2 regions of the Paenibacillus sp. sgz302148 genome follow, and region 1 is predicted to be linked to the other one. Evidence: a T-box and tRNA genes for the amino acid it is inferred to sense, from the RefSeq annotation. Region 1 holds a T-box; the other holds one or more tRNA genes.
The links. The T-box of region 1 lies ahead of leuS (leucine--tRNA ligase). A T-box ahead of a tRNA ligase gene usually reads a tRNA of that ligase, here a tRNA-Leu.
Positions count from the first base shown of each region.

Region 1 (16,829 bases):
TGCGCTGGGAGAATCGAAAAGCTTCTCCAACCCTGATGATTTCAAGCGATTTAATAACGCTGTCGTTCCTCTTGTTCGCATGGAAAAAATGACATGGCAGAGCAATGAAACCTATACTGCAAAGCTGCAGCTCGCAAATTACGGACCGACAGATATTACCGGTAAACCTTACTGGACAATAAAAAAGCTTGACGGCACAGTAGTGGCATCCGGTGAAATGGGTTCTTTATCCGCAGCTCAGGGAGGGTTAAGAGACTTAGGTACAATCAGCGCAGACCTTTCACGTATAGCTGAAGCTGCGCAGTTAACTCTAGAGGTTGGAATTAAGAATACATCGTATTTAAACAACTATGATATATGGGTATATCCTGAAGAGGTAGATACCACAGCGCCCGCCGATGTACTGGTAGTCAAGGATTTTAACTCGGAAGCCCAAAATACTTTAAAGCGCGGCGGTAAGGTGCTGCTTGTACCTGATAGCACCACTTCAGCACTGCCAAAGAGTATTGCGGGAGCATTTATACCGGATTTCTGGAGCTCTGCCGCGTTCGGTAGCAACCAACCCGGTACGACGGGACTTTTAATCGATACTAAGCATCAAGCGCTCAAGGATTTTCCAACAGATTATTTCAGCAACTGGCAATGGTGGCCTCTTGCGAAGAATGGAAGACCTATTATACTTGACGATACGCCTGCGACCTTCAAACCGATCGTGCAGGTTATCGATAATTTCGATAGGAACCATAAGCTTGGATTACTCTTTGAAGCAAATGTAGATGGAGGAAGACTCGTCGTCAGCTCCATGGACCTTTTGGACCAGCAGGATAAGCCTGAAGCAAGACAAATGCTACACAGCATCTTAAGGTATATGGGCTCCGACGAGTTTAAGCCTGAGAACTCGCTTGATGCGGAATTTATAAACTCCATCGTGCCTGCTACTAAAACGAACTTGGCGTTAAACAAAACAAGGTCAGGTTTCCCTGAACCCTTTGTATCATTTAATACAAATGCCGGATACGCTTATAGCTACGATAGAAAGTGGCAGCTAGTGGACGGGAATGAAGATTACAGGGCGGGGACTAACGCCTGGACGAACTGGACGGAGGATCCCAAGAGGACGGAGGATACTATAGGCATTGATTTTGGGTCGGATGTGCAGTTTGACTCGGTGGAACTCGATGTTTTTACAGACAACGATACAGCGCCGCCTGCTAACGTTAAGGTACAGTATTGGAATGGCACTGACTGGGTTGATGTAAGCGGTCAGCGGAACGGGAGCTTTATACAGGGCCCGAATATCATTAATTTTGACCCTGTTACATCTTCAAAGGTAAACATTATGATGACTGCCGGCACCTCAGGCGGCAAGCTTAGAGGTATCGCCATCACGGAACTCAAGGTTTATGGAACAGATACCATTTCAACTAAAGGCGATTCACTGCAGATGCTTGCTGATGTAACCCCAATCGATGCAGATCATACTGATGTTACCCGGTCCGTAAGTAATATCGATAATAGATGAGGGTGGACTCCTCAATAAAACAGCAGAAGGGATCCGCAGCGGCGGATCCTTTCTTCCAAACAAAATATGAAATGATGTACTCGGCCACATAAGCAAGCAAGCTTAAAAAATGGTCCTATGTGTCTTCCCATCGATAGGAAAAAGATGTAATTCCCTAGTATTTTAGTATGTGAACTGCTACAATATATTTGGTAAAATAATAGGGTACATACTTTTTTTTTTTTGCAGTCTATCACGGGAGGGATGCAGCAATGGAAGCCGTAACGAAAGAAGATATGCAGCTCATCGCGCAAATTCAGGCTAACTTGGAATCTTGTATTTTAGGTAAAAGTGAAGAAATTAAATTCATGATCACCGCATTGCTCGCCGGCGGTCATGTATTGCTTGAGGATGTACCCGGAACGGGAAAAACCGCTCTAGTGAAAGCGCTTGCCAAAACGATCAACGGCCAATTTCGCAGAATCCAATGCAATCCTGACCTACTCCCGACCGATATAACCGGCGTATCGATTTATCATCCGAAGCAGGAGAGCTTTATATTTCGGCCGGGCCCGATCATGACCAACATCCTGCTCGCGGATGAAATCAACCGGGCGACGACCAAGACGCAATCCGCCTTGCTGGAAGCGATGGAAGAACACCAAATTACGATGGACGGCGAGTGTTACGACTTGCCCGCTCCGTTTATTTTGTTTGCGACGCAAAACCCGATCGATTTCGAAGGCACCTATGTGCTGCCTGAGGCGCAGCTGGACCGGTTCATGTTCAAGCTGTCCGTCGGTTATCCCGATGAAACGACCGAGAAGAAAATGGCATATTCTCACAGCAAAGCGCAGCCGATCGACGCATTGCATCCCGTAACGGAAATCGAGCGGATCTCCGTGCTGCAGAACAAGGTGCGCGATGTGCATGTCGATGATGCGGTGGGCGAATATTTGGTTTCGATTACGCGCAAAACCCGCGAGCATCCGGGGATTTTGCTGGGCGCAAGCCCACGGGCGACGATCGCGCTCATGAACGCGGCAAAATCGTATGCTTTCGTGAACGGAAGGGAGTACGTCATTCCGGACGACATCAAGACGATCGTGCCGTACGTTCTTACGCACCGGCTGATCGTTCGATCCGAAGCAAGGATGGACGGAACGACAGCGGAATCGGTGCTGCAATCGGTATTGCAGCAAATTCGGGTTCCGGTCCGGTTGGAGCGATAGTCTTATGGCAGCGAACGTCTGGCGCAAATTTGTCGACGAAGTTGTGCGGGCGAAGCGGTCGAATCAGTTCTGGATCGCTTTTGCTTTTTTCATATGCAGTCTTTTCTTCGTCTTGTTCCAAGGCGGGAAAGTGGCGCTTATGGTATTCATTATCGTCTCGTTGCTATCCGTATACGTAGGCTTGGGACGGTGGAGCGGCATTACGAAAGCGCAAGGCTCCCGCTCGCTTGTCAACGCGGAGCGCGATATTCTGGAATCGGGCGCAACGCTCACGGTTCGTCTGAATGTTCAGGTGCCAGGCGTATGGCCGCTTCCGTACGTTCTGATGAAAGACCGTCTCGTTCGGCGCAACGGGCATGAGCTGACGTTCGAATCGTCCTTTATCCCCGACTGGAAGCGACGGGGCGAAGTCGAATATTCGACGCCCCCTTTGCACCGGGGGTTTTATCAATTTGACCGGACGGAATGCGTGACCGAGGATATCTTCGGCTTGTTCGAGCACAAAGGGGACCTGGCTTTGTCGCAAAGCTTCTGCGTCAAGCCGCAGACGGTGCAGATCAAAGAGTGGAAGCAGTTCCGGCAACTGTCGAAAGGCCACTTTCACCATGCCATTACGACCCAAGCTCTAAAAGAAACAACGCAGATCAACGGCGTTCGGGAATATATTTACGGCGACCGCATTTCCAGAATCCATTGGAACGCGACGGCCCGAACGGGAACTTGGAAATCGAAGGAATACGAGCGGGAGTCGCTCCCCAAAACGATCGTCGTTCTCGACCGTACCGCTTCCGCTTATAAAAGCAAGGACCAGTTCGAGCTTGCGGTGTCGACTGCGGCTTCTTTATTCGAATACGGTTTCCCGCAAGGAATGGCGATGGGGCTGTTCTCGGCGGGACAAGACATGACCATGATCGAACCGAAACGCGGACAATCCCAGCAAAAAAACATTTCCGCCCATTTGATCGAAGTGGAGGCGAACGGCACGCGCCCGCTGCTCGCCATACTGAAAGAGCAGTCTCGCCAATTGCCGCAAGGCGGCATTTTCGTGATCATCAGTCCTTCGGCTGACGAAACGATGCTGCAGACGATGAATTGGCTTCGCGGGAAACAAATGCTGCCGTGCCAAATTCTTGTCGGTTCGGCGGAAGCCCCGATCAGCCGTTATGAGTGGCACCAGCTGCTGAAATCCAAAGGCATGGTCGGCTATTCCATCCGCACACTGCAAGAGCTGCCTGCCGCATTGGCTTGACGGCGGCACTAGAGGAGGTTCCACGCATGCAACGTCTTGCATTGAAGCTGTTTCGTTTGCTAATGGCCGATTGGCATACGAAACTCACTTCTCTGTTGATCGCTATCATATTCTGGCAATTTCTCGAATTTGTCACCGATTATTGGTTCGACGAAACGATTGAAATATCGAAATATACGTTGTACAGTCTTGTATTGATTCAAGGGCTTGTGCTTTATAAATACGCGATCCGGCATCTTGTCCAGTTGATTGTTCTTGTTGGCATCGTGGCATACGTGCTGGATTACCGATTCACGGATGTCCCGGTCAGATCGTTTGCGACTTTCTGGCAATGGCTTGAGCTGAATGCAAGCCCGTTTTCGCCGTACATTTGGTTTGGCGTTGCGATATGGATTGCTTTTGTGCTTGTCCAGAGCTTCGTCGTTTCCAAGAAGCGAATTATCGTATTTATCGTTTTGACGGTGGTCGTGTTATCCTGCGTTGACTCCTTCACGCAATTTGTGCTGTGGGATAATATCGCTTGGATTATTTTCAGCGGCCTCAGCATGCTCGTTGTCAACCACTTCTATACGTTCAAACAGAAAAATCCGGACGGCTGGACGATCTTCAGCGAATACCCCGCGGTAGCGTTATTTATGATCGTCATCATCGTTTCGATCATTATGGCGGCGGGAATCGTTGCTCCGAATATTAATCCGGTCATTCCGGACCCGTACACGGCATGGCAAAAGCTGCAAGGCAAAGAAGTGCCGATCATAGGCGATCCGAAAGTCAGCGGCGAAACCGCGTTTTTGTCATCGACGGGCAATGCCTCGTCCGGCTACAGCCGGGAAGACAAAGAGCTTGGCGGAGGCTTCGATTACGACTATTCGCCCGTCATGACGGTCACGACGTCAAGGCGCAGCTATTGGCGCGGAGAGTCCAAGAAAGTATACACCGGAGCCGGCTGGACGGATACGGACGAGGCTGGGGAAATGCGTCCCGAATCGTCGAAAAATCCGCTGCCTCAAGGCGGGGCTTTCGATACCTCGAAGCTCCAAACGCAAGAGATTCGGCAAATGGTGACGATGCTGAACGAGCAGAAGTATCCCGTTTTGTTCGGCGCTTATTCGATCGAAAGATTCGAAAGCATCAACGACAAGCCCGTCGATGTTTTCAACACGCTGACTTGGCACCCCGAATCGCTCGAAATGCATTGGAACGAAAAATCGAAGACGCCTTATCCGAAGCAATATGTCGTCATTTCGCAAGCGCCGGTCATTGATGTATCCGGGCTTAGAATAGCCAAGCCGCCGCAGCCCTCGGACCGAAATATGAGAGAGTACACGCAGCTGCCCGATACGGTTCCGGATCGCGTGCGCCAGCTTGCGGCCGATATTGTCAAAGGCGCAACGAATCCATACGATCAAATGAAGAAGATCGAGGATTACTTGGAGCTGCATTACGAGTACAACAACAAACCTGACGTAAGCCTCGGCAAAAGCAAAGATTTCGTCGATCGCTTTCTGTTCGAGATCAAGGAAGGCTACTGCGATTATTTTTCGACGACGATGGTTGTCATGGCGCGTTCGCTTGGCATTCCGGCGCGCTGGGTGAAAGGTTATGCGCCGGGCCAAGCGCCGCGGGATTTGTCCGAAATGATGCGGAACGACCCTTCCTTTAGGGAAATCGATCCGGATGCCGCAGGCACGTATACGGTTCGCAACGCCGATGCGCATTCGTGGGCGGAAATTTATTTTGAAGGCTACGGCTGGATCCCGTTTGAGCCGACGCCGGGGTTCACGATGCCGGCGCTGCAGCCGGAGAAAGAAAAGCAGCAGCCGGACTTGAATGCCTTGCCGGAAGGAACGATCGCAGAAGAAGATCAAACGATCGAAAGCAACGGAATTTCCGTAGGGGGCGGTATCGCCGGAGGAGCCGCCGCTCTTGTCGCAATCGCTGCCGCATGGGTGATATGGAGAAAGAAAATTACGCTTGGCTTGTTCAAGCGTAATCCCGCTCAAGGGCTTAACGTCAATCACAAAATCGTCGCCGAATTCGAGAAGCTGCTCCGGTTTTTCCGGCGCAAAGGGTTTACGCGTGGCGAGCATGAAACCATCCGGGAGTCGGTGAAACGATGGTCGGCGAACAATCGTCCGCTGAAGCATGATTTGGACGTCCTGCTCCATATTTTCGAAAAAGCGAAATACAGCCGTTCGTTCGTCACCGAAGACGAGCTCCAAACGGCGCTTGGGAAAGTCCGAAAAATACGCGAAGAATTGTAATCGATTGAAGAAGCCGTCCGGTCGGTCCGGGCGGCTTTCGCGTTATATCCACATAGCTATTGAAACAGCATGATTCCAAGCCCCACTTTGCGGCCGTGCTTTGCAACAAAAAGGACATATATGGTATAGTTTGCGTAGAAACTCAGTCGAGGTGACGGGATTGTTCGAAAAGCTTTTGCCACACATGCAAGTCAGCACGATATATGACATTGATTTGGATCTTTTGCAGAAACGCGGAATCCGGGGGATCATTACCGATTTGGACAATACGCTGGTCGGCGCCAAAGACCCCCATGCGACGCCGGAGCTGATCGAGTGGCTTGACGACGTTAGAGCGCGCGGTTTCCGCGTCGTGATCGTGTCGAACAATCAGCAGGTTCGTGTCTCGGCTTTCGCGGAGCCGGTTTCCTTGCCGTTCATCCATGCGGCGCGCAAGCCCGGAAACGCGGCATTCCGCAAAGCGCTGGACATGCTGGAGCTGAAAGCGGAGCAAGTCGTCGTCATCGGCGACCAAATGTTAACGGACGTATTGGGGGGCAAGCGGATGGGGCTGTACACGATATTGGTGACCCCGATTTCGCTTGCGGACGAAGGATTTTTTACAAGAATCAACCGTGTGATCGAAAAAATCGCGTTGTCCCGTTTACGTAAGAAAGGAATCATCAGGGAGGATCGGAAATGACGGAACAACGGAATCACCATACAGAGACGGCCGACGCATGCGCGGGCTGCGGCGTCAAGCTGCAAACGGACAAGCCGGAAAACCCGGGGTATTTGCCGGAGCAAGCACTCCAGCGTACGCCGGCGATATGCCAGCGCTGCTTCCGGATCAAGAACTACAATGAAGCTTCTTCGGTAGCTTTGGACGAAAGCGACTTTCTTAAAATATTGGGACAAATCGGAACGACGGACAGCCTCGTCGTCCATATTACCGATATGTTCGACTTCGAAGGCAGCTTGATTTCCAGCTTGCAGCGTTTTGTCGGCAATAACCCGGTATTGCTCGTCGTCAACAAAATCGACCTGCTGCCGAAGGTGACGAACTGGAACCGGATCAAAAACTGGGTGCAGCATCAAGCGAAGCTGGCGGGTATTCGAATCGTCGACGTTGCCCTGTGCAGCGCCAAGAAAAATACGGGCTTCGATCGCGTGCTCGAATCGCTGTCCAAACATCGCAAGGGCCGGGATGTCTACGTCGTCGGCGCGACCAATGTCGGCAAATCCACGTTGATCAACCGGCTCATTCGCGATTACAGCAGCTTGGACGCCGAGTTGACCGTGTCCCGCTACCCGGGGACAACGCTTGATTTGGTGCGGATCCCGCTTGATGACGGCAAGGCGATCGTCGATACGCCGGGCATCGTATACCCTTCCAGGCTGACCGAACTCGTCGCCAAGGCGGATTTGCAGACGATCATGCCGGACAAGCCGTTGAAGCCGATGGTTTATCAGCTGAACGAAGGACAGACGATTTTTATGGGCGCTTTGGCTCGGTTTGATTTCGTGCAAGGAGAACGCCAATCGTTTACGTTCTATTTGTCCAATTCGCTGTATTTGCACCGCACGAAGTTGGAGCGGGCGGACGAGTTGTACGAGGAGCACAAGGGGGAATTGCTGGTTCCGCCGACGAAGGAACGGCTTGCGGAGCTGCCGAAATGGACGAAACACCAACTTCGGATCCCGAGGGGAAGCAGCACCGACATTTTTATTTCCGGCCTAGGCTGGATTAAAGCCAATGGCGACTCCGGTGCGCTGATCGATATACATGCGCCGAAAGGCGTGAAAGTCGTCACGCGGGAATCGTTGATTTAATCGGGGGAGGAGAAACGAATGGAACGAGACGGGGAAAAGGGGCCGCTGGCAGGCATCGATAGCCACACGGTCCTGTATGGCGTTTTTGGCGATCCGGTTCGCCACTCCAAATCGCCGATTATGCTCAATCGTGCGTTTCGCGAAGCGGGCGTAAACGGCGTTTACGCCGCCTTTCACGTCAAGCCCGGGGAGCTTGACGATGCGGTGCGCGGCATCCGCGCCTTAGGGTACCGCGGGGTCAACGTGACGATTCCGCACAAAGTCGAAGTGATGAAATATATCGATGAAATCGACGAAGGCGCGCGTTTGATCGGCGCCGTGAATACAATCGTAAACGAGAACGGCGTCCTTAAGGGATACAATACGGATGGGATCGGATATGTCCGTTCGTTGATCGAGGAGACCGGCATTGAGCTTGCGGGTCGCAGTATTCTGGTCGTCGGCGCGGGTGGCGCGGCGAGAGGGATCGTATACGCGCTTGCCAAGCATAATCCCGGCCGCATCTGGATCGCGAACCGGACGAAGGAGCGGGCGATCGAGCTGGCCACCGATTTTAAAGCGTACGGCGATATCACCGGCATTGGCTTTGAAGACATCGCCTCCATCGGAGGAAGCATCGATCTTGTTATCAATACGACGCAAGTTGGCATGTCCCCGAATGTCGGGGAGTCGCCGATTGAAACAGATTGGCTGACGCCTGCGGTTACGGTGAGCGATATTGTTTACAATCCGCTCAAGACAGAGCTCCTGAAGCAGGCCGAAGCGATCGGCTGCCGCATTCACGGAGGGCTCGGCATGTTTATTTATCAAGGCGCATATGCATTCGAATATTGGACCGGTTTGCCCGCGCCCGTAGCGGCGATGCGCGAAACGGTGCTTCAGTCGATGCAGGCCTGAGCTGCGTACGCCGCGTCGGGGGTCGCACAGCCATGAGCCGTACTGCATGCGCCGCCTCGCGGTCGCGCAGCCATGAGCCGTACTGCGCGCACCCGCTCGCGGTCGCGCAGCCATGAGCCGTGCTGCGTGCGCCGCTTCGCAGTCGCGTTGCCATGAGCCGTACTGCATGCGCCACCTCGCGGTCGCGCAGCCATGAGCCGTGCTGCGTGCGCCGCCTCGCAGTCGCGTTGCCATGAGCCGTGCTGCGTGCGCCGCCTCGCAGTCGCGTTGCCATGAGCCGTGCTGCGTGCGCCGCCTCGCAGTCGCGTTGCCATGAGCCGTGCTGCGTGCGCCGCCTCGCAGTCGCGTTGCCATGAGCCGTGCTGCGTGCGCCGCCTCGCAGTCGCGTTGCCATGAGCCGTGCTGCGTGCGCCGCCTCGCAGTCGCGTTGCCATGAGCCGTGCTGCGTGCGCCGCCTCGCAGTCGCGTTGCCATGAGCCGTGCTGCGTGCGCCGCCTCGCAGTCGCGTTGCCATGAGCCGTGCTGCGTGCGCCGCCTCGCAGTCGCGTTGCCATGAGCCGTGCTGCGTGCGCCGCCTCGCAGTCGCGTTGCCATGAGCCGTGCTGCGTGCGCCGCCTCGCAGTCGCGTTGCCATGAGCCGTGCTGCGTGCGCCGCCTCGCAGTCGCGTTGCCATGAGCCGTGCTGCGTGCGCCGCCTCGCAGTCGCGTTGCCATGAGCCGTGCTGCGTGCGCCGCCTCGCAGTCGCGTTGCCATGAGCCGTGCTGCGTGCGCCGCCTCGCAGTCGCGTTGCCATGAGCCGTGCTGCGTGCGCCGCCTCGCAGTCGCGTTGCCATGAGCCGTGCTGCGTGCGCCGCCTCGCAGTCGCGTTGCCATGAGCCGTGCTGCGTGCGCCGCCTCGCAGTCGCGTTGCCATGAGCCGTGCTGCGTGCGCCGCCTCGCAGTCGCGTTGCCATGAGCCGTGCTGCGTGCGCCGCCTCGCAGTCGCGTTGCCATGAGCCGTGCTGCGTGCGCCGCCTCGCAGTCGCGTTGCCATGAGCCGTGCTGCGTGCGCCGCCTCGCAGTCGCGTTGCCATGAGCCGTGCTGCGTGCGCCGCCTCGCAGTCGCGTTGCCATGAGCCGTACTGCGTACGCCCGCCTCACAGTCGCGTTGCCATGACTGCACGTTCGAATCGGGAATAACTGCAAAACCTGCAGTTATTTTCGTCGTCCATCGCTGTTTCTGTGCAAATAGATGGAAAACATGCATTTAATTCAACTGAATTTTGGAATATCGAGAAAATCCGTAGTTTTTAAATGGAGGTTTTCCAGTTATTTTTCCCAGAGTACCTGGTTTTCTATAAATAACTGCACCTTTTCCAGTTGTTTAAGCTTCGGGCATCAAGCTGACGAAAAATTACGCAACCTCCAAATCATAAGATTAGAATAGAGGATGAATGAAATGTTAACAGGAAAGCAAAAAAGGTATTTACGTTCGCTCGCTCATCATTTGGACCCGATTTTTCAAGTGGGCAAAGGCGGCGTAAATGATCACCTGTATCGTCACATTGAAGAAGCGCTTGAGGTGCGCGAGCTCATCAAAGTTTCCGTCCTGAACAATTGCATGGACGATCGAGACGAAATTTCCCGCGATCTTGCCGATAACACCGGAGCCGAGCTGGTACAAGTGATCGGCAAAACGATCGTATTGTATAAGCCTTCGCGCGACAATAAAAAAATCGAATTGCCTCAAAGATAAACGGCTTGCGCCGTCTTTGTCGGCGCATTCGTTTACCGAGAACAGGAGGGGAAACGTCATGAAAATTGGCATTATGGGCGGTACGTTCGACCCGATCCATATCGGGCATCTGGTCGCGGCAGAAGCCGCACGCGAGGCGGCATCCCTGGATGAAGTTTGGTTTCTGCCGACGAACATTCCGCCGCATAAAGAGGATCAGCCGAAGGCAACGCCTGAAGAGCGGCTCGAGATGGTGTTCCGCGCCATCGATTTTCAGCCGTATTTCCGCGCCATCGATATCGAGCTTGCCCGCGGCGGCATATCGTATTCCGTCGACACCGTCGCCGAATTGCAGATGATGTACCCGGACCGCAGCTTTCATTACATCATCGGCGCGGATATGGTGCAATATTTGCCGAAGTGGCATCAGATCGAGAAGCTGGCGGACATGGTTTCCTTCATCGGCCTTGCCCGCCCCGGCACAACGCTTGCGCTGGAGGAATTGCCGGAATATATCCGCAATAAAGTAACGGTCGTGCCGATGCCGATGCTGGACATTTCCTCAACGGACATTCGCAACCGGAAAACCAAGGGTCTATCCATTCGATTCCTTGTACCGGAGAAAGTATTCCAATTCATTAAGAGGAACGATCTGTATGGAGCGTGAACGAATTTTCGCCGCGGTGCAGGAGCAAACGCCGCCGAAACGGTGGCAGCACACGCTTGGCGTCATGGAATCGGCGGTTCAATTGGCCGAGCGGTTCGGAGCCGACCCCGTCAAGGCGGATTTGGCTGCATTGCTGCATGATTACGCGAAATATTGGCCGACCGAACGGATGCGCGAGGTGATCGTGCAGCACGGGCTGCCGGCGATTTTGCTGGAATACGACAAAGAATTGTGGCATGCCCCGGTTGGCGCGGTTGCCGCCCAGCGGGACTTCGGGGTTAACGACGAAGAAATTCTCGACGCGATCAGGTACCATACGTCGGGACGGGAATCGATGTCGCTGCTGGACAAAATCGTTTGTTTGGCCGATTATATCGAACCGGGAAGAGATTTTCCGGGCGTGCATAATATACGGGAATTAGCCCAACATAGCCTTGAGAAGGCTTTGATTGCCGGATTTGACAGCACGATTCGATTTTTGCTCGACCAGGGAAAGCGGATTTATCCGCTGACGATGCTGGCGAGAAACGGACTTATCAAAGAACTTCAAAATAAGGGGAGGCTGAACGCTTGACGATCAATTCAGAACAATTAATGGAGCTTGCCGTAAAAGCAGCCGAAGATAAAAAAGGGATGGACGTTGTTGCGTTGAACTTAAAAGGCGTATCGCTGATCGCCGATTATTTTGTCATTTGCCACGGCAACTCGGACACTCAGGTGCAGGCGATCGCAACGGAAGTCCGCAAGCAAGCGGAGGAGCACGGAGCGCGGATCAAAGGCATCGAAGGGATGAACTCGGCCAGGTGGGTATTGCTGGATATCGGGGACGTCGTCGTCCATATTTTCCATCGCGACGAGCGGGAATATTACAACATCGAGCGCTTATGGTCGGACGCGAAAGTAGTTGAAACAAGATGAGCTTCCAAGCGGGAACGACGGCCACGCTGCAAATCGTCCGTGAGAAATCGCCTTACGGCTATTTCGTGAACGACGGCGAACGCGATGTGCTGCTTCATTATAGCGAGACGACCAAAACGGTAAAGCCCGGCGACATCGTGGAAGTTTTTTTCTATTACGATACGGAGGACCGGCCATCGGCGACGATGAAGAAGCCATTATTGAAGCTGGGCGAGCTTGCCCTGCTGGAGGTGGCGGACGTTCACCCGCGGCTCGGCTGCTTTCTGGAGATGGGGCTTGGCCGTCAGTTGCTGCTGCCGATCAAGGAGCTGCCGGAATTCGCAGAGCTGCGCCCGCAAGTCGGGGACAAAGTGTTCGTCACGATGGACCACGATAAGCAAGGCCGGTTGAAGGCGACGCTTGCCGGAGAACGGGAGCTGATGGAACGGGCGTTCCATGCGCCGACAGGCTGGAAGAACAAATGGGTCGAAGGCTGGGTCTACAAGCCGCTGCAAATGGGCACTTTCGTATTGTGCGACGGAGGCGTTCTCGGCTTCGGCGCGATCGGCATGATCCATTCTTCGGAGCGGACGCGCAAGCTCCGGCTCGGGGAGCGGGTCAAGGCACGCGTAATTTTCGTTCGCGAGGACGGCAGAGTCAATTTGTCGATGCAGGAAAGAAAAGAAGTCGGACGCGTCGAGGATTCGGACCGGATCTTGGCGTTTCTGCGCGAGCGTCCGAACGGAGCGATGCCTTATTCGGACGAGACGCCTGCCGACATCATCAAGCAAAAATTCAATATTAGCAAAAGCGCTTTTAAGCGAGCGATCGGCAAGCTGATGAAAGAAGGTTTCGTCACACAGCAAGGCAGCTGGACGCATTTGACGGAATCGGGCAAGGCGGCAGCGCCTGCGGTCCAAGCCGAAGAGGAATAGCGAGGAGGCGAAGCAGGTGCAATCGTATCAACAATTCGCGAACGTTTACGACCGGTTGATGGAGGAAATGCCTTACCCGGAATGGGTCCAATTTGCGGAGCACATCTGGGAGCGTTACGGCAAACCTCGTACAGTAGCCGATCTCGGCTGCGGCACCGGCAACATCGCCCTGCCGCTCGCCAGGTCGGGCCGACGTGTGTTCGGCATCGACCTTTCCGCGGACATGCTGGCTATCGCCCGGCAGAAGCAGGAGCTCCAGCCGCCGGGGCAAGGCTCGGTCGCATGGCTGCAGCAGGACATCCGGGCATGGGAGCTGGGCGAGCCGGTTGATGCGGTCATCTCCTTCTGCGACACGTTCAACTATTTAACGGAAGAGGACGATGTGCTGCTTACTTTCCGGCAAACCTATGACGGCTTGCGGGAAGGCGGCTCTTTCATCTTCGACATGCATCATCCGAACCAGCTGCGCATGTATGCGGCGGAGCAGCCTTTTGTTCTCAATGAGGACGATCTTGCTTACATCTGGGTCAGCGACCTGGACGAGGAGCGCTGCGAAATCGAGCATCAGCTGACGATTTTTGCCCGCGGCGATCAGGAAGATCAGGGCCGCGGTCTCTACGGCCGGATCGACGAAGTACATATACAGCGCGCTTACGAGCCGGAGTGGGTGCTGCGCGCATTGCAAGAAATCGGCTTCCGCGACGTTCAGGCTTATGCCGACTTTCGATTTGAGCCGGTTTCGCCGGATACGACGTCGCGCGTATTTTATACGGCGTTGAAATAATGTCCTTCTAGCGGAACTTGCTTGACATTTGACAAGCAAATTTCATATAATCATTATAAATTTGACCATCAAATTCGACAAAATTTGTGTATAACATCAGGCTGCGATAAGGAGCAGTAGTTGTACGGCGTATTGCAGAGAGTCGGCGGAAGGTGAAAGCCGATATACGGAGTATAATGAACTCGCCTTGGAGCTGTGCGGTCAACCGATACGATCGGCGAAACCGTACCGTACCCCGCGTTAAGGGTCAAAGTGAGCACGGACAAAGCATGTCTGCTGCTAACTAGGGTGGTACCACGGGAAATTAACCTCTCGTCCCTAGCGGATTCGCTACGGATGAGAGGTTTTTTAGCGAAATGAAACCAATATAGGGCAGAGTAAAGGGAGCCGATTCACATGACAGAAGAGACTAAAGGCCAAGGCCAATCGCAGGGCTATAACCCGCAAGCGATCGAGCCGAAATGGCAAGCGTACTGGGAACAGAACAAAACGTTTAAAGTGCTGGACGACGACAGCATGCCTAAATTTTACGCGCTCGACATGTTTCCTTATCCTTCGGGAGCAGGGCTGCATGTCGGCCATCCGGAAGGCTACACGGCAACGGATATCGTTTCGCGTTTCAAAAGAATGCGCGGCTACAACGTGCTTCATCCGATGGGGTGGGACGCGTTCGGCTTGCCGGCCGAGCAGCATGCGCTCGACACGGGCAAACACCCGCGCGACATTACGGTGACGAACGTCAACAACTTCCGCCGCCAAATCAAGTCGCTCGGTTTTTCGTACGACTGGGACCGCGAGCTGAGCACGACCGATCCGGATTATTACAAGTGGACGCAATGGATTTTTATCCAATTGTATAAGAAAGGTCTCGCGTACGTAGCGGAGGTGCCGGTGAACTGGTGTCCGGCGCTCGGAACGGTGCTCGCGAACGAGGAAGTCATCGACGGCTTGAGCGAACGCGGCGGCCATCCGGTCATCCGCAAGCCGATGCGCCAGTGGATTCTGAAAATTACCGAGTATGCGGAGCGTTTGCTGGAAGACCTCGAGGAGCTGGACTGGTCGGAAAGCATCAAAGACATGCAGCGCAACTGGATCGGCAAATCGAAGGGAGCGGAAGTGAACTTCGAGATCGAGGGCCATCCGGGCGAGAAGCTAACCGTTTTCACGACGCGTCCGGACACGTTGTTCGGCGCGACGTATTGCGTGCTTGCGCCGGAGCATGAGCTTGTCGCGCGGATCGCATCCGCGGAGCAGAAGGCCGCCGTCGAGGCATACCAAGAGCAAGCGGCGCGCAAGAGCGATCTGGAGCGGACCGACCTCGCCAAGGACAAATCCGGCGTATTCACGGGCGCTTATGCGATCAATCCGGTGAACGGCGCGAAGGTGCCGATTTGGATCGCCGATTATGTGCTTGCCGGCTACGGCACGGGCGCGATTATGGCGGTGCCGGGCCATGACCAGCGCGACTGGGAGTTCGCGAAGAAATTCGATCTGCCGATCATCGAAGTCGTTCAAGGCGGCGACGTGGCCAAAGAAGCTTATGCCGGCGACGGCGCGCATGTCAATTCGGACTTGCTGGACGGCTTAACGAACGAACCGGCGATTGCCGCCATGATTTCGTGGCTCGAAGCGAACGGCAAAGGCCAAGGCAAAGTAACGTACCGTCTGCGCGACTGGCTGTTCAGCCGCCAGCGTTATTGGGGCGAACCGATTCCGATTATTCACCTGGAGGACGGCACGATGAAGCCGGTACCGGAAGACCAGCTGCCGCTGCTGCTGCCGGACGTGGATCAGATTACGCCGTCGGGCACGGGAGAATCCCCGCTTGCGGTCGTAGAGGACTGGGTCAATACGGTCGACCCGGAAACGGGCTTGCCTGCGCGCCGCGAGACGAACACGATGCCGCAATGGGCGGGCAGCTGCTGGTATTACTTGCGCTTCATCGATCCGAAAAACGACAAGGAACTGTGCTCGAAGGAGCTGCAGAAGAAATGGCTGCCGGTCGACCTGTACATCGGCGGAGCGGAGCATGCGGTACTTCACTTGCTGTATGCGCGCTTCTGGCATAAAGTATTGTACGACCTCGGCGTCGTCGATACGAAGGAGCCGTTCTTTAAGCTGGTGAACCAAGGCATGATCCTTGGCGAAAATATGGAGAAAATGAGCAAATCGCGCGGCAACGTCATCAACCCGGACGAAATCGTGAACCAATTCGGTGCCGATACGCTCCGGATGTACGAAATGTTCATGGGGCCGCTCGAAGCGACGAAGCCATGGAACACGAACGGCGTCGAAGGCTCGTTCCGTTTCTTGGGCCGCATCTGGCGTTTGTTCGTCACCGACGACGGATCGCTGAATCCGAAAATCAAAGCGGAAGGCGGCAGCGACGCGCTGAAGCGGACATGGCACCGCACGATCAAGAAAGTAACCGACGACTTTGAAAACTTGCGCTTCAACACGGCGATCAGCCAGCTGATGATTTTCGTCAACGAAGCTTATAAGGCCGAGGAGCTGCCGCTTGAGGCAATGGAGCATTTCGTTCAAATGCTGTCCCCGCTTGCGCCGCATCTTGCTGAGGAGCTGTGGTCGAAGCTCGGACACAACGAATCGATTACTTATGCGGCATGGCCGGTATATGACGAAGCGCTGACAGTCGATAACGAAGTGGAAGTTGTCGTTCAAGTCAACGGCAAAATCGTGGAGCGCGCGATGGTTGCCAGTGACTTGGACGAAGCGGGTCTGCAGCAAACGGCGATGGAGCTGGAGAAGGTTCAAGAAGCTTTGGCGGGCAAAACGATTCGCAAAGTTATCGCCGTCAAGGGCAAATTGGTTAATATCGTAGTAGGCTAGAAAATACTTTAAAAATCGTAGCGGGT
Region 1 is NZ_JBVYOJ010000009.1:176,951-193,779, forward strand. It holds gene AC0LWM_RS15305 (discoidin domain-containing protein) at 1-1,522, shown strand, start outside; gene AC0LWM_RS15310 (AAA family ATPase) at 1,774-2,733, shown strand; gene AC0LWM_RS15315 (DUF58 domain-containing protein) at 2,738-3,982, shown strand; gene AC0LWM_RS15320 (DUF4129 domain-containing transglutaminase family protein) at 4,009-6,246, shown strand; gene AC0LWM_RS15325 (YqeG family HAD IIIA-type phosphatase) at 6,407-6,928, shown strand; gene yqeH (ribosome biogenesis GTPase YqeH) at 6,925-8,058, shown strand; gene aroE (shikimate dehydrogenase) at 8,077-8,955, shown strand; gene yhbY (ribosome assembly RNA-binding protein YhbY) at 10,395-10,691, shown strand; gene AC0LWM_RS15345 (nicotinate-nucleotide adenylyltransferase) at 10,750-11,337, shown strand; gene yqeK (bis(5'-nucleosyl)-tetraphosphatase (symmetrical) YqeK) at 11,327-11,911, shown strand; gene rsfS (ribosome silencing factor) at 11,932-12,255, shown strand; gene AC0LWM_RS15360 (CvfB family protein) at 12,252-13,169, shown strand; gene AC0LWM_RS15365 (class I SAM-dependent DNA methyltransferase) at 13,144-13,953, shown strand; T-box leader at 14,048-14,276, shown strand; gene leuS (leucine--tRNA ligase) at 14,350-16,803, shown strand.

Region 2 (14,585 bases), on a different contig from region 1:
ATGAACACATCCTCGCTCACCTGATGCGTTTCGTTACGCAAAAACACTTGATTTTGCACCATCGATAACTTATTGCCGATCCGGATAATTTCCTCCATCGGCAAGTCTTTCAGCATGTCCTGGATCGATGCCAGCGTCTCGCCCGTTTTCGACAGCGTCATGACAGCGCGGTAATAATGCAGATGCTCATCCGTGTATACCCGTTTATTGCCGACCGTCACAAGCGGCGGAACGATGCCGATTTGCGAATAATATCGCACGGTCCGCACATTCATCTCAGGATCGTCATGCTGCAGAAGCTCTGTTACTTGCTGAGCCGTGTACGTATTCAAAACGCTTCATCTCCTTTACAGTAAAATGACTATATGACAGCATACTGTACCATTTACAGTTTACTGTTATTATATGCATCATCCGCTCCGAAATCAACCTGCCCGGTTAAAATGATCATGCGCCGGCGTCGGGTATCGCGGTTATGAACGATCGTCTTTTCGTCCATACTAAAGGATGGAGAATCATACCAGAAGGAGGCATTCGCATGCGCAACATCGACAATCCGAGCGACATCCGTCCGCTGGACGATCTGCTGCACATTCATTACGATCGCAGCTGGTTTACGCAGATGGAAAGTCGAATGGCCAAAAACGGGCCATGGGATGACTGGACGTTGTACCAGCTCGCTTATGAAGCCGAGCAATCGAAGCTGGTGCACCGCTTCGACGACCTGCAATGCCTGAGTCATATTCCGCAGCTTACGCCGCTGCCCCACCAAATCGATACCGCCAAAAAAGTATTGTTCGAAATGCGCGGTAGAGCCATTCTGGCCGATGAAGTCGGGTTAGGCAAAACGATCGAAGCGGGACTGATCCTGAAAGAATATTTGGTTCGCGGCCTCATCCGCAAAATATTGATTCTTGTTCCGGCTTCCCTTGTCTTGCAATGGGTTCGGGAGCTGAATCAGAAATTCGGCATATCCGCCGTCGCGCAGAAAAAGGAATATATGTGGCAATACGACGTCGTCGTCGCCTCTATGGATACGGCCAAACGCGATCCCCATCGGGAAACGCTGCTGAACATGGAATACGACATGCTCATCGTCGATGAAGCGCATAAGCTGAAGAACAAAAAAACGACGAACTATCAATTCATCAACATCTTGAAAAAAAAATACTGTCTCCTGCTCACCGCGACTCCGGTGCAAAACGACTTGAGCGAGCTGTACAACCTCATTACGCTGCTCAAGCCGGGACAGCTCGGCGGGCAAGGCAGCTTCGCCGCCAATTTTGTCGTGGACAAACGAATTCCGAAAAACGAGTCCCAGCTGCAGGAGGAATTAGCCAAGGTCATGATCCGCAACAGGCGCGGCGAAGGGGATATCCGCTTCACGAAACGTATCGTGAAGAACATTCCGCTTACGCTATCGGATGAGGAACTAGGCTTATACGAAGGCGTTACGGACTTTGTCAGACAGCGCTACAATGAAGCCGCGGGAGATCTGAACAATATTTTGTCGCTTGTCACGCTGCAGCGTGAAGTTTGCTCCAGCCGGGATGCCGTTTTCTTGACGCTTGTCAATCTGTTCAAAAAAACAAGCGAGGATTCCCCCATTCGTTCGAAAATTTGGGCGCTCGTCGAAAAAATCCGCCCGATCAAGGCGAATACGAAAGCGGAAAAAACGATGGAGCTCATCCGTTCCATCGGGGGCAAGGTGATTGTCTTCACCGAATATCGCGCAACGCAGGAATATTTGCTGCAATATTTCAAGGAGCACAAGTTGATCGCCGTTCCGTACCGGGGCGGCATGAATCGCGGCAAAAAAGATTGGATGATGGATTTATTCCGTAATCGCGCCCAGGTGATGGTCGCGACCGAAGCCGGCGGCGAAGGCATCAACCTCCAATTTTGCCACAACATCATCAACTTTGACCTGCCGTGGAACCCGATGCGCGTTGAGCAAAGAATCGGGCGGGTTCATCGTCTCGGCCAAACCGAGGACGTTCAGATTTACAATTTGTCGACGAAAGGCACGATCGAAGAGCATATTCTCAATCTGCTGCATGAAAAAATCAATATGTTCGAGATGGTGATCGGGCGGCTCGACGTCATTTTGGAACGATTCGAAAAATCGGGATCGCTCGAAAAAAATATATACAAAATTATGCTGGAATCGAAAAATGACGCCGACATTCGCAATCGGCTAGATCATCTGGGCACCTCATTAGCTTCGATCAAAGACGAGGTCGAGCACGAAACCGATGATCCGGACATGGCGATCGGCACCATTCTGGATGCGGTAGGACAATCAGTCGAGGTGAGGCCATGAACGGAAAACAAGTACAAAAATACGTGCTTCGCTATTTGGAAGCGACGGATTGTCACATTATCGAGAAGCAGCCTTCTTTCGTGACCGTTAAGCTATCTCCGCAGGCGGACCGCGCATTGACGAACCGATCCTATTACTGGAGTTTTGTCGAGCGTACCGGCGTTCCCCCGGAAACGATGACCTTCAAGTTTATATTCGACCGGGCCGAAATGACCGCATCGAGCCAAGCCGCAACCAAGCCCCCCGGTCCGAGGGCGGCAAGTCCGGCAAGTCCCGGCGGACCAACCTCCGCTGCTGCCGGCTCCCAAACTACGGATGGCGCGCAGGACAGCATCCTCGGCCGTTATTTCGGCGTTACACCGGCAGCTCCGGCCTATGCCGGCCGCATTCCGCAGGACGATGTCACATACGGCAGCAGCAGGCTGGAGCAAATTTTTCAAGCCGCCAAGGCCGGAGGCAGCTTCGTGATGCTGTTCGAGGAACCGAAGTCGCTGCAGCGTGGAGATAAGCAATCGTACCCTTACGGCACATGGCTCGGCATCAATTACAAAGTGGAATTTCAATGCGACATGAAACGCGACGAAATGCATTCCCTGGCGATATCACTTGTTACCGGCGACATCGTCGAACAGTTTCACGACCGCATTCTGATGAAAAAAATGACGCCGCGCCTTCCGGTGAACGTTTATGTCACCCGCACGTTATTAACACTTCCGCGTGCGATGGCGAAGCTGGAAGCCCATTTGGAGAAGAAGCTGGCCGCATATGACCGAACATGGGCTCGAGAAGCCCAAGAAAGATTGAACGACGAGCTTCATCGTATCGATGCATACTACACCGAGCTTATCCAATCGTCGGAAGAAGGCAAAAAAGCGGAGGTCGAGGAACAATTCAACAATCGGAAAGCCGAGATCGAATGGCAATACAAGCCAAGAATCGCCGTTTCCGCCGCAGGGTGCGGAATTTTTCATTTATGTCCCGATCCGTTCGCGGGCAACTGACGAAACTCGCTAAAAGACCGCAAAATAACAAGCAAATATTTACCCTGCGCGACGACATGGAATTACAACCTTTTTCTAGTCTATTCGCTACAATGAGTTCAGAGATTGATAGATATACCCCGAGACCATTAAAAAAAAAGCAGGTGTGCCATGTACAAAATAATCGTCGGCTTTATCGCCATTCTCTTCGTTGTATCGGGCGTCGGTTCTCATACAATCGGAGCGACAAAGGCAATTGGGATGACGTCCGTCGCAAAAACAGAAACAAACTCCCCCTCTCCTTCTTCTACTCAGGCTGAAGAAACAAGCGACGGCAAACGCCATGATTTCATTGATCAATGGATTCAGGAACTGGCCAAACAGTCGGAATTCGCGGGTTGGAAGGAAGCGAAATGGGATGAGTATCCGCTTGGTCCCGGTACGCACGGATGGGTCGTCATCATAAGCAAAAACGATCAAGAAATCGGTTATTTGATTGTGAGCGCAACGCCTCAAGGCGAGCTGCAATTAACCGAATACGGAACAGGCGCAAGTCCGATTTTTAGTCTCAAAACGCTGTATCAAGGCATGGTACAGCAAGAACTCATCTCCGATCATGTATCTTTTGATTCGTTCATGAAGCGTAAGGACATTCGTCTGGAGCGAATATACATTCATGCGCTTATGGCTTTTTGGAAAGTATCCATAGGCACGGAAGACCCGTTTATTCTACATGCCAAAACGGTCGAACTTCTCCCCGTACACGTACAGCAAATTCCGCAAGCGATTTCAAGCTTCGTTTGGTCTGCAAATCCAGTTACAACCCCGTTGCCGGTTCAGCAATCACGCAGCCTTCCTTCGTTCGATCCGCTTGAACGCTTCGTATGGTTGTCGCAAAAACCTGTCTCCGTTACGAAGGCGGAACAGCTTCTTACGGCGATCGATAAAAGGAAAAAAATTACGTTTACAGCCGAGATGTTCGATAACACCGTATTGTTTCCGTTGCCTATCATCGGTTATACAATCCGGCAAGGCTGCGATCCTTATATCGCGGCCGACGAAGACGGAATTCGGTACATTCCTTTTCGCCAGCTCCAAGGCATCGGCAAATTTTATTATTAAAGCAAGAACACCCCCTAAGAAGTCGGGGGTGTTTCGTTATTTTTATTGCGGCGCCCGTTTAACCAAATCTGTACGCCGAAGGGCACGACACCGAACCAGCGGACCATCCAATGCTCCTTAACGACTACGGGCCGCTCCTGGCGCTCCGGTTTTGGCGTATCGATATACGTAACGACACGTTGCGTAATATATTTGACCAACTCATCGCTTTTTGCCATTAATCGATCCCTCCCCCTCATAGTTTGCCCCCATCCCCGTAGATTAAACGTCCGCCAGACGCATGATTACCGCCGAAATTTGACATTATAATACGTAGACTGCATTAGGGGGAGGACATATGAAACGTTTCGCTATCGCCATCATCGTCATGCTGCTAGCGGGCTCTTATTGGGTCCATGGCGCCGAAGCCAAAATCGCTGCGGCAACCGATTTTGACCCGCTCCTGCACACCGAAATCATCATCGATGCCGGGCATGGAGGAATAGACGGCGGGGCGCATTATGGTACTTTGCTGGAGAAAACGATCAATCTCGACGTCTCCAAAAAATTGTATGAACTGCTCAAAAGCCGAAAATACAATGTCGTTTTGAACAGGGACGGCGACTATGCTTTGAGCGATGAAAACCGCTGGCTGAAGTCCAAATCAAGACATACCCGAGATTTGGCCCACCGAAAGCAGCTTTCGGTGGAGATTCCTTCACAGGTACTTATCAGCCTGCACGTGAACTGGGCCAAAGACAAGACCGAGCGAGGGCCGCTTGTTTTTTACCAGCGGCACGATCTAAGCTACATACTCGCTCACCAGATTCAAGAAACGTTGAATGTGATGCAAGGGACATCGACTCAGCCAAGGTCCGGTAAAAAATATTATTTACTAAGGTATGCCGAATGTCCCGCCGTCATCGTGGAGATGGGTTTCCTGAGCAACTACAAGGACCGGGCGATGCTGACCGATCCGAGCAAACAAGACGAAATTGCACGGGCCGTCGCCTCCGGCGTCCAGAACTATTTGTTAATGCTGAAGCAATGATGGCAGCTGCGAAGCTTTCACGAGCTTCGCTTCTTTCTGCAGCGCGGGAATCGATTCGCGGATGATCGCCGCTGTTTTTTTGCCCGCGGGCCCGACATGTCCAATCGCTACATAATAAGGGTGCTTGCCAAGGTTGCTCTGCAGCAGCCGCATTTGCTTGGATATATGCGCCGTCGTGTATACATCGTCAAAGAACAGCCGGTTTTCAATGACGGGTACGCCGAGCTCGCGGGCAATGGACGATACGACGGATTTATGAGTTGTTTTGCTGTCCAAAAACATCAGTCCGCGTTCCTTGCACACCGATAAAACAACTCGCATGATCCGCTGATCTACCGTAATCTTGGAGCCCATATGATTGTTCATGCCGACTGCATGAGGCACTTGATCAATCGCTTCGTTTACTCGTTTACGGATTTCTTCGTCCGATAAATCCGACGTGATGGCGCCCGGCCCGAGCCAGCTTCGCTTTCCTCTTACCGGCTCCATCGGCATATGGACGAAGATGTCGTGCCCTTTGCTGAATGCGAGCTCCGCGTCCTTCTTCGTGGAGGGAAGGAACGGCATGATAGCTGCCGTAATCGGAACAGGCATATTCAACATCTCCTCCGTGCCGACCATATTGTTGCCGAAGTCGTCAATGACAATCGCGAGCGGCTTTAGCTGTGAACTTGAATCGGCCGCTTTCCCGGAATCGCGGCTTGTCCCGCGACCGACATCCTGCTTCACCACCGTCGCGTGCGACTGTGGCGTTAAACCTAACAAAGCCAATAGCACCATGATCATCGTTAAGGAATAGCCGATTTTTCTCATTCTTTTCGCGCTCCTCCTCGTTTGGACAGGATGGAAATGTAATGAATTTTCCAGCCCTTCGTCACACTGTCATTTTTCAAATGAAATTCGTACGTTACAACGTCTTCGCCCGATCCTTCGCGAAATACCTTAACTCTTACGGGCAGCTGCAGTTCCGTCTGTTCCTCTGTAATCGTGATTTTCGGATCTTTATCGATCTTGCGAACGGAGGTGATTGTCATCATGTTGTCGGCAAAATAATCCGATTGACCGGCATGCGGCGACGCTCCGTCGAACAATGCCCGGATCCATTGCTTTTCATGATGCTGCAAAGCAATCAGGAACATGTCGACGATTTCTTGGGGTGTCGCCTCAGCAAGCTTCTCATCGAATAAGCCCGCAGCTTTATGGAGCATTAGCTGATGCGTGAAATCGACCTTCCCTGATCGGTGGGTCGTGCTGTCTTGGAAATGAATGCAGAAATGTCCGGAAAAATTGTTGTCCGGAATTCCATCTCCCCCATGCGGCATGCCGTGCATCGAAGCTGCCAGTGTATAACCGTCTTTCCTGACAAGTACGGCCTTACGATTCCAGCTCCACTTGCCTTCATATATTTGCTTCATCAATACCGTATCCGCTTTGGTTACCGGCTGCACATCGGCATGGCTGCTCCCTGCCCGCCGCTGAACCCGAAACTCAATGCCGGTTTCCAGATCGAGCACCGTAAAATACGACTTTCGCGGCAAGATGTTTCGGGCATCCTTCCAAGACACTTTGGCGCCATAATGCGCACTTCGAAGCGCTTCGAACAAAATGGAGAACCAGCCTTCCAGCCTCGGGCTCAATGCTACCGTATCGCCCTGCAGCGTATCGACCAGCATTGCGTTTTTGCGATCGTAAGCCCATGTCCGTTTAATGCCTTTCATTTCAGCGGTTACGTAGCTGTCGGAGGTGAAATACGGTTTCTTTAAGCCCGTGCTCGGAAGCTTGCGCAGCTCCTTGGCTACCTTCGCCGAATCGACGTCCAGCGTCGTGCGCAGCTTGGCGTCGGGCGATACCGCCACTTCAAGGCGGATCAAATGACGATCGTCATGAGCTGCCGCGGCATCCTCTTCCGCCGGTATATCATGATTGTTTATTGCGGCCGCTTCAACCGTTCCAGGGCATAACAGTTGATAAATAATGAGCATCCATGCAATGCAAACGGCAATTCGCTTCATGGCTGTACCTCCGCGCTTTATGCGAGCTACTTACATTTTTCGATTCCGGCCTTTGAAATATGTAGTCCGAGACAAACCAAAAACGACCATCGCATCACAAAACCCCCATTCCGCATTTTGCATAACAGGGGTAAGCTCGTTTGATATCGCTCCTATCACTATTCGCTCTGGTTTTTTTTCCAAGGGGGTGCCCCTTTCCGATTCAACATCCGGTTGATTCTGTATATCGCATACGGAACGATTCCGGCCGACAACGCCCATAGCCATATGTTCCACCCCATATTACGGCTCGCTCTCTCCTTTCACCGTTTCGGTCAGAGTACCCGATCCCATAATTTCCGCATTAACCTTCACCTTGATTTCGCTTTTGGCGAATTCGTTTTTTCCGCCGTCCCAATCGCTGCGTATTCGCTTCCAAAGCTTATACCGCTTTCTTTTTAGCTCTTTGTTGAACCCGAGCACATCGGACCGCATCACATTCTGAGCTTTGTTCAACGTATGCTTGATGATTTTGGCCAATTCGCGTTCCGCGCCGCGCTTTACATCGTCAATCGTTTTTCGATTGGAAAAATCGAACATCCCGTCAACCTCTCTAATACTTCCATTTGTTCGTACGAAAATCGTAAACTTCATATGTCCCTCGCCTGCTTCGTCGATATGGATCGTTCGGCTCGTTTTATTAACCTCGTATACCACATGCCCACCTTCCATCGATATATCGACAAGCCCGTTCCGGTATTTTCCTTTCATCAAATTCAATATTTCGATATCCTTTTCTTGCAGTAATCCGGCGAACCGATACGTCTTTCCGTTGTATACCGCAGCTTTGTCGATCTTGACATCGTTTCCGGTTTTTTCGGCGAACGGCAGCGCGATCGAATTGCCCGCCAGCAGCTCTTCGCGGATTTCTCCCAACCGGTAATAATCCTCGTTCAGCATTTTTGATGTCATCAAATAATTGTTTAATTCCGAACGCAAATAAAGCACCGGCAGCTTGTCCGTTTTCGGCTGAATGTCGAGAATGGACCTCGCTTCTCCTTTGGCGACGATCACTTTGATGCTTTGGCGTATTTCTTGGCTGCGAATAAAATAATCGATCAGCTTCGGCAGCTCTTCGGCCATGCTTTGCGACAGTACGATCATTTGAAGCTGCTGCATATACGGCGTACGGCTCGTCTTCGTCCCGACCCTCCGAATCGCCTCTACGATCGTCGCTCCTTCCGCCGTTACGTTCGTATACGCGGTCGGCTCCGCCTGCTTGCCTTCGGCACCTGACGCTCCCCCGCCCCCTCCTTTCGAATCTTTCATGCCCGCGGGAATGACGATTTGAAGCGTCGCCTTATACTTGCTTTTGTCCGGCTTGTCGAGCGCAACGCCAACGACGAACCCGCGGTTTTCAATTTCAACGCGATCCCAGCAGCCGGTCGCAAACAGCAATGAAGAAGCAATCAAGAGTGTGCCGAGCCGTCTCATTGCCGTTTCACCCCGCTCCTCTTGAACTTCGCCAGCAACAAATACAGAACCGGCAGTACGGCAAAAAACAATGCGCCATAACCCGCAAGCCGAAAGATCCTCTCAAGCTGCACATTATTTTTCGGCAGCATCGAGACAATAAAAATAACCGGGGCAAGCCAGCAAACCCAAACGATTTTTTTCGATTTCGGAAATACCCACCCCAAGTTGATCAGCATGCAGTCGAAATAAATCGTTGTCGTATTGAAAATCGTCATGATCCAAACCGTAAAAAAGAGCGATTCGAACCTCTCAAAAAAACCGCCGGGAATTTCCACCGTTTTCGCCAGCTCCATCGTCGGAAACGTCATCGTGGCAACCCCTTCCCTTGAAAATACGGCAACGTCAAAGAAATATACAACGAGCGACAGCACAAACGGGATTGATATTCCTGCCGCTAGCGCACGGGACATTTTCCGAGGTTCGTTCATGAGGTGGGAATAAAACAGCATTACGTTAAAGCCAATGAACGGAATAAACGAAACTTGCATGCCTTGCAAAATGCCCTGCCAGCTCGTCACGAATATCGGCTCTATATTGTCCATTTCCAATTTTCCGATATCGAGCGCAAATACGACCACCAACATCGAAAGGATCGGCAGGAAAAACAAAGTATTCAGCCGGATGAGCCCGCTTCGCGACCCGGAAACCGCATAGACGACAACGAGCAGAAACAAAAGTGTAATCACTTCAATCGGCGTTTGGTTAAACATGAGCATTTTGGTGATCGTGGCGATTGCGCGGATCTCGAAAGCAACGACCATAGCATAAATCGGCACGGCTAATAGACAAATCATATAGGTGACCGGCTTTGAGATCAGCTTCCCGCTATATTCAAAAAAGTTCATATTCGGGTAATATGCTGTTATTTTTCCTAGCATCCACCCCAAGGCTAAGGCCAAACAACCGTTCAGCGTAATGGAAATAAGGCCGTCTAGCGATTCCGTCGCCTTGGCCAACATTCTTGGGAAAACAAGCGGACCGATACTCGTCATAACCGATGCGGCCATAAGGACAACTTCTTTGTAACCGATCTGCTGATCGGCATATGGGAAAGCTTTCATTCTGTATCACCCGTTTTGTCGATTCGCTGTTTGTCTTCCGGCAGCAGCATATTCGGTCGTTGCTCCATCATGGTGGATGGAGCAAGGAAGAAGCTATCCTTCAAATCTTCGGAAAATACCGGCGTAATCGGAGCAAGATAAGGCATTCCGAACGTCCGCATGTTGACCAGATGAACGCAGATTGCAATAAATGCCAAAATAATGCCGTACAGTCCAAGGAAAGAAGCCATCAGCATAACGATGAACCGCAAGATTCGCAGCGATATGGCAAAGCTATAAGAAGGCAAAGAAAAGGAAGAAATCGCCGTAATCGCCACGACGATCACCATGATCGGACCGACAACGCCGGCGGCTACGGCCGCTTCGCCGATGACTAGCCCTCCGACGATGCCGACTGTCTGGCCGATCGGTTTCGGCAGCCGCAAGCCCGCCTCGCGCAATATTTCCATCGTCAGCTCCATGATGAACGCTTCGACCACGGCGGGAAAAGGCACTCCTTCTCGGTTGCCGGCGATAGAAAAGGCGAGATTTGTCGGGATCATGCCTTGATGATATTCAACCAACGCAATATAAATGGCCGGCAGAAACAAGGAGATAAATGCCGCGAAATACCGCAGCAGCCGGATGAGGGAGCCGATCAAAAATCGTTCGTTGTAGTCCTCCGGGCTTTGGAATACCGCCGTGAAACCGGCGGGGGCGACCAGAACGAACGGCGTGCCGTCAATCAAGACCGCTACTCTGCCCTGGATGAGCGCCGCGGATACTTTGTCCGGCCGTTCCGTGTGCTGCACTTGCGGGAACGGAGACAAGAAGCTGTCTTGAATCCATTGCTCGATCATGCCCGACTCGGGGACGTCGTCGACATCGATCGAATGCAGGCGCCGTCTCACTTCAAAAACCAATCCTGGGTTTACAATGCCTTCAACGTAGCTGAGGACAATGTCGGTATGCGAACGACGTCCGATCTTGAACGACTCGAATCGCAAATTCGGGTCGCTGATCCTGCGGCGAATGAGCGACGTATTGACGCGGTAATTTTCCGTGAACCCTTCACGCGAACCGCGAACCAACGCTTCCGTATCCGGCTCCTCCACCCCGCGCCCCGGCCAGCTTCTGCTGCCGATCATGAGCGTGCGCAATACGCCGTGCACGAATAAGGCTGTATCGCCGAACAAGATGGAGCTGACGATTTCGTCGAATCTGTCCGATTCCGAAACGGAAGTAGTGGAGATAAATCCTGTTTTTAACCGGTTAAAAACTTGTTCACAAGCGCCTGCCCCCGCATTGCCCGCAAACAGCTGGATATTTTGAATGATGTTATCGCTGATCATCGCTTTGTCGGCCAGGCCGTCGATAAACATGACCGTGCATAGCGGTCCGTCCTCGCCAACCGTAAATTGCCTTGTGACCAAATCCGTCGGATGCATCAACTTTTGCTGAATAGCCTCTATCGTTTCTTCCGCACTGGAAAAGGTAGGAGAGTCCGAATTTTGCTGTGCCGCATCGGCTGCTTTCCAAGTACCGTTGACACCGTTTCGGGTTGAAAAGGAACCGTTCCGATTTGCAACATTCGGGCTCCCATACGTACCCGCAGCGGCTTGGGTCCGATCTTTGCCTGATCGAAATAATTTACGAAGAAACAGATCCAACAACAGTGAGCACCCCCAAATCAACGGACGTTTATCTGGGTAGTATATCCAAAGGAGGAAAAACCATGTATAGGATATCGAAAAACAAAAAAGGCTCCAGCTCTTGCGCTGAAACCTCAGATGTTGGTGCGGTCGAGAGGACTCGAACCTCCACTTGCGAAGCAGAATTACACCACTAGAACCATAGCTCCGCTCGTATTTTTTATGTATGATCATCAGAGTTTCCCTATAACGAACAAAGGATCCAGCTCATGTGCTGAATCCTTTGATACTGGTGCGGTCGAGAGGACTCGAACCTCCACGGCTGTTACACCACTAGAACCTGAATCTAGCGCGTCTGCCAATTCCGCCACGACCGCATTTTGTTTTGTCGACGTTTTTTCATGTCAACGAAATATAATTTATCATGGATCACTATCGCTTGTCAATAAAATTTTAATATTTTTTATGAACCTTCAAGCGCCTTATATTGCACTCGGATCTGCTCCAGCAATTTTTCATTGTTCAAGTAATAATGCTTCCCCATCGTATTATTCGTAAACCCAAGCTTGAGAGCCTCCCCTTCATAAAGCGAAACGGAATATAAAAAACCGGCCCTGCCTTCTTGATTCGGATCAGGAACGAATTCCATCGACTTGATAAGCTCTATCCATTGCCGAACCTTATCTTTGTCGGATAAAATCCGAAGTTCCCCTGTCTCGCCGCTTCGGATTTTGACGAGCGTGACATTCGTGGTATCGCCTGGATAAAAGTTTTGAAGCTGCTTCGTCGATAGATCAGGAATTGTTTCTTCCTTGGCACATCCGGTTCCAATGGCTAAAATGACTCCGATCAGCATCGATAGCATCACAATTTTTCGCATACAATCCCTCACTCTTATTATTGGAAAATACTGTCCTCCAACTAACGAATGATTCACCCATAATGTTGCAGACAAGAAACAGGCTGCAGCTAGAAGCCACAGCCCTGCCTATGCACGGTTCTATAAACGAGTCTTAACCGCCCTCGTCGCGATAAAAGAAGGAATATAAGCATCAAGCGGTCTGCTGCCGCCATACGTATCCTCATAAAATCCCGCGATGACAAAACCGGCGTCGATCTGCCCCTGGATCTGATCCTCTAAAGAATGCCCAAACTCCAGAGCTCTTCCGTTTTCCATGTGAAGCCGCAGCTGATTCTCGCCGAGGCTCGTCAAATCGGAATAAGGAATCGCATATTTCACGTCAAGAATGCCGCGATCCTCCTGTTCAGGGTCAAATATATACAGCAACGGATTCACGAAACCTGCAATCATCGTTCCACCGGGTTTCAGTACCCGGCATGCTTCCTGCCATGCATGAGCTCGGCACCGGCTTAATCGGAGTCAGGACGATGCTCCAATTGCCTTCTCTTGCTTGTTCGATCGTTTCCCGGCTAACCGGCTTCGTCCACTCGTTGCCCGCTTCCACCTGCTCATTCCAGACATCAATTATATTTTACTGAAGGGCATAAAGAAAAACGACCACCGCAAGAACAATCGAGCTCATCCAAAACGTGACCGCGGGAAAAGCGCCCCTGCTTCGTTTTTGCAGAACAATGGCATTCCATGCAAACGATATTAATTCCAAGACCAATACGCTTATTGCGGCACCGGCGTATCCGAATCCCGGTATTGCGGTCAAATAATAAGAAGCGGTGGCCGAACCGGTAAGGCCCAGAAGCAAACCGGCCAATGGTGCCCTTTTTTGATCGGATGCCCATAATATCGTCGTCGTGATTTCCCGCATGCCGGCAATCAGCGGAGCGAAAGACATATAACGGATGGCTTCGGCCGCCCCGATACTGCCAAATATGAGAATGGATAGTTCATCCGCGTGAAATAAGAGCACCAACATGGAGCCGATACCCCAGAATAAACCGATTTTTAATGATAAATTAGAACGTTCTGCAAAATCCCTATTCTTTTTATTTTGCCAATCCGCCGCTAATTTCGAGGCAATCGTATACGATAATGCAGCAGTAAGAATCGTAGGCATATATACAATAGTCGAAGCCATTCCGGAAATTTCTCCGAAAACCGCGATAGCCTTCGATTGACTAAGACCGGACGCCTGAAGACGGCTAGGGATGATTAAAGCATCCAGAAAATCCGATGCGGGGACAATCAGACGCGTTAATGCAATGGAAAAGGAGGATTTCATAAACAAAAATATTCCAGGCCCAAGGATTAGCCAGCGAATAGAATTAGCGTGAGTTCCTTTGTCGATGGCAAGCACGAAATTTTTGCTATAGCGCAAAATCCATAAAAACCATAATGCGGTACAAGCGCCTGTAAAAGCACCGAAAACAGCCCCGCCTGCAGCAGCATGAATGCCGTATTTCATCCATACTACGACCAGCAAAAGCATTGTGCCGGCACGAACCGTTTGTTCAATAAGTTCGGAAGCCGATACATATCCGTACAATTCGATGCCTTGCAAAAAACCTCGATATAACTGCAGCAGAGGGACGATAAGAAGCGCGGGCGTAAGACAGCGGATGGGGAAAGTCAAACTGCGATCTCCGAGAACATGCGCAATTTGGGGCGCTAACGCGTAAAAAAGTACTGCGGATATAGCCCCCAAAATGAAGAATGGCATAACCGAACCTTTTAAAAATTGCCATCCCCGCCTTCTGTCTTTGGCGGTCATTAGCGCAAGTGAGGTCGGGAAACCGCCGGAGATGAGCGTAAGCGCAAAGCCATAGATGGAATATACAATTTGATAGATACCTGTTCCTTCCGAACCGAGCAGCCGGAACAAAGGAATACGAACAACGAGGCCGATCGCTTTAACTAGAAAAATAGCGCCGGTACGCAGCGCCGTTTGTTTAATAAAGGCGGGAAGGTTCATATTTTCACCTCAAATAACCTTGT
Region 2 is NZ_JBVYOJ010000007.1:1,519-16,103, reverse strand. It holds gene AC0LWM_RS11730 (MerR family transcriptional regulator) at 1-332, opposite strand, end outside; gene AC0LWM_RS11725 (DEAD/DEAH box helicase) at 539-2,323, shown strand; gene AC0LWM_RS11720 (YqhG family protein) at 2,320-3,324, shown strand; gene AC0LWM_RS11715 (hypothetical protein) at 3,475-4,425, shown strand; gene AC0LWM_RS11710 (YqzE family protein) at 4,440-4,643, opposite strand; gene AC0LWM_RS11705 (N-acetylmuramoyl-L-alanine amidase family protein) at 4,763-5,455, shown strand; gene AC0LWM_RS11700 (divergent polysaccharide deacetylase family protein) at 5,438-6,268, opposite strand; gene AC0LWM_RS11695 (hypothetical protein) at 6,265-7,467, opposite strand; gene AC0LWM_RS11690 (Ger(x)C family spore germination protein) at 7,750-8,940, opposite strand; gene AC0LWM_RS11685 (GerAB/ArcD/ProY family transporter) at 8,937-10,043, opposite strand; gene AC0LWM_RS11680 (spore germination protein) at 10,040-11,695, opposite strand; tRNA gene AC0LWM_RS11675 (tRNA-Leu) at 11,965-12,051, opposite strand; gene AC0LWM_RS11670 (hypothetical protein) at 12,138-12,554, opposite strand; partial or broken gene AC0LWM_RS11665 (methyltransferase) at 12,675-13,164, opposite strand; gene AC0LWM_RS11660 (oligosaccharide flippase family protein) at 13,168-14,562, opposite strand.
Region 2: it has a tRNA-Leu gene. The T-box ahead of leuS (leucine--tRNA ligase) is inferred to sense a tRNA for this amino acid. The anticodon was not compared.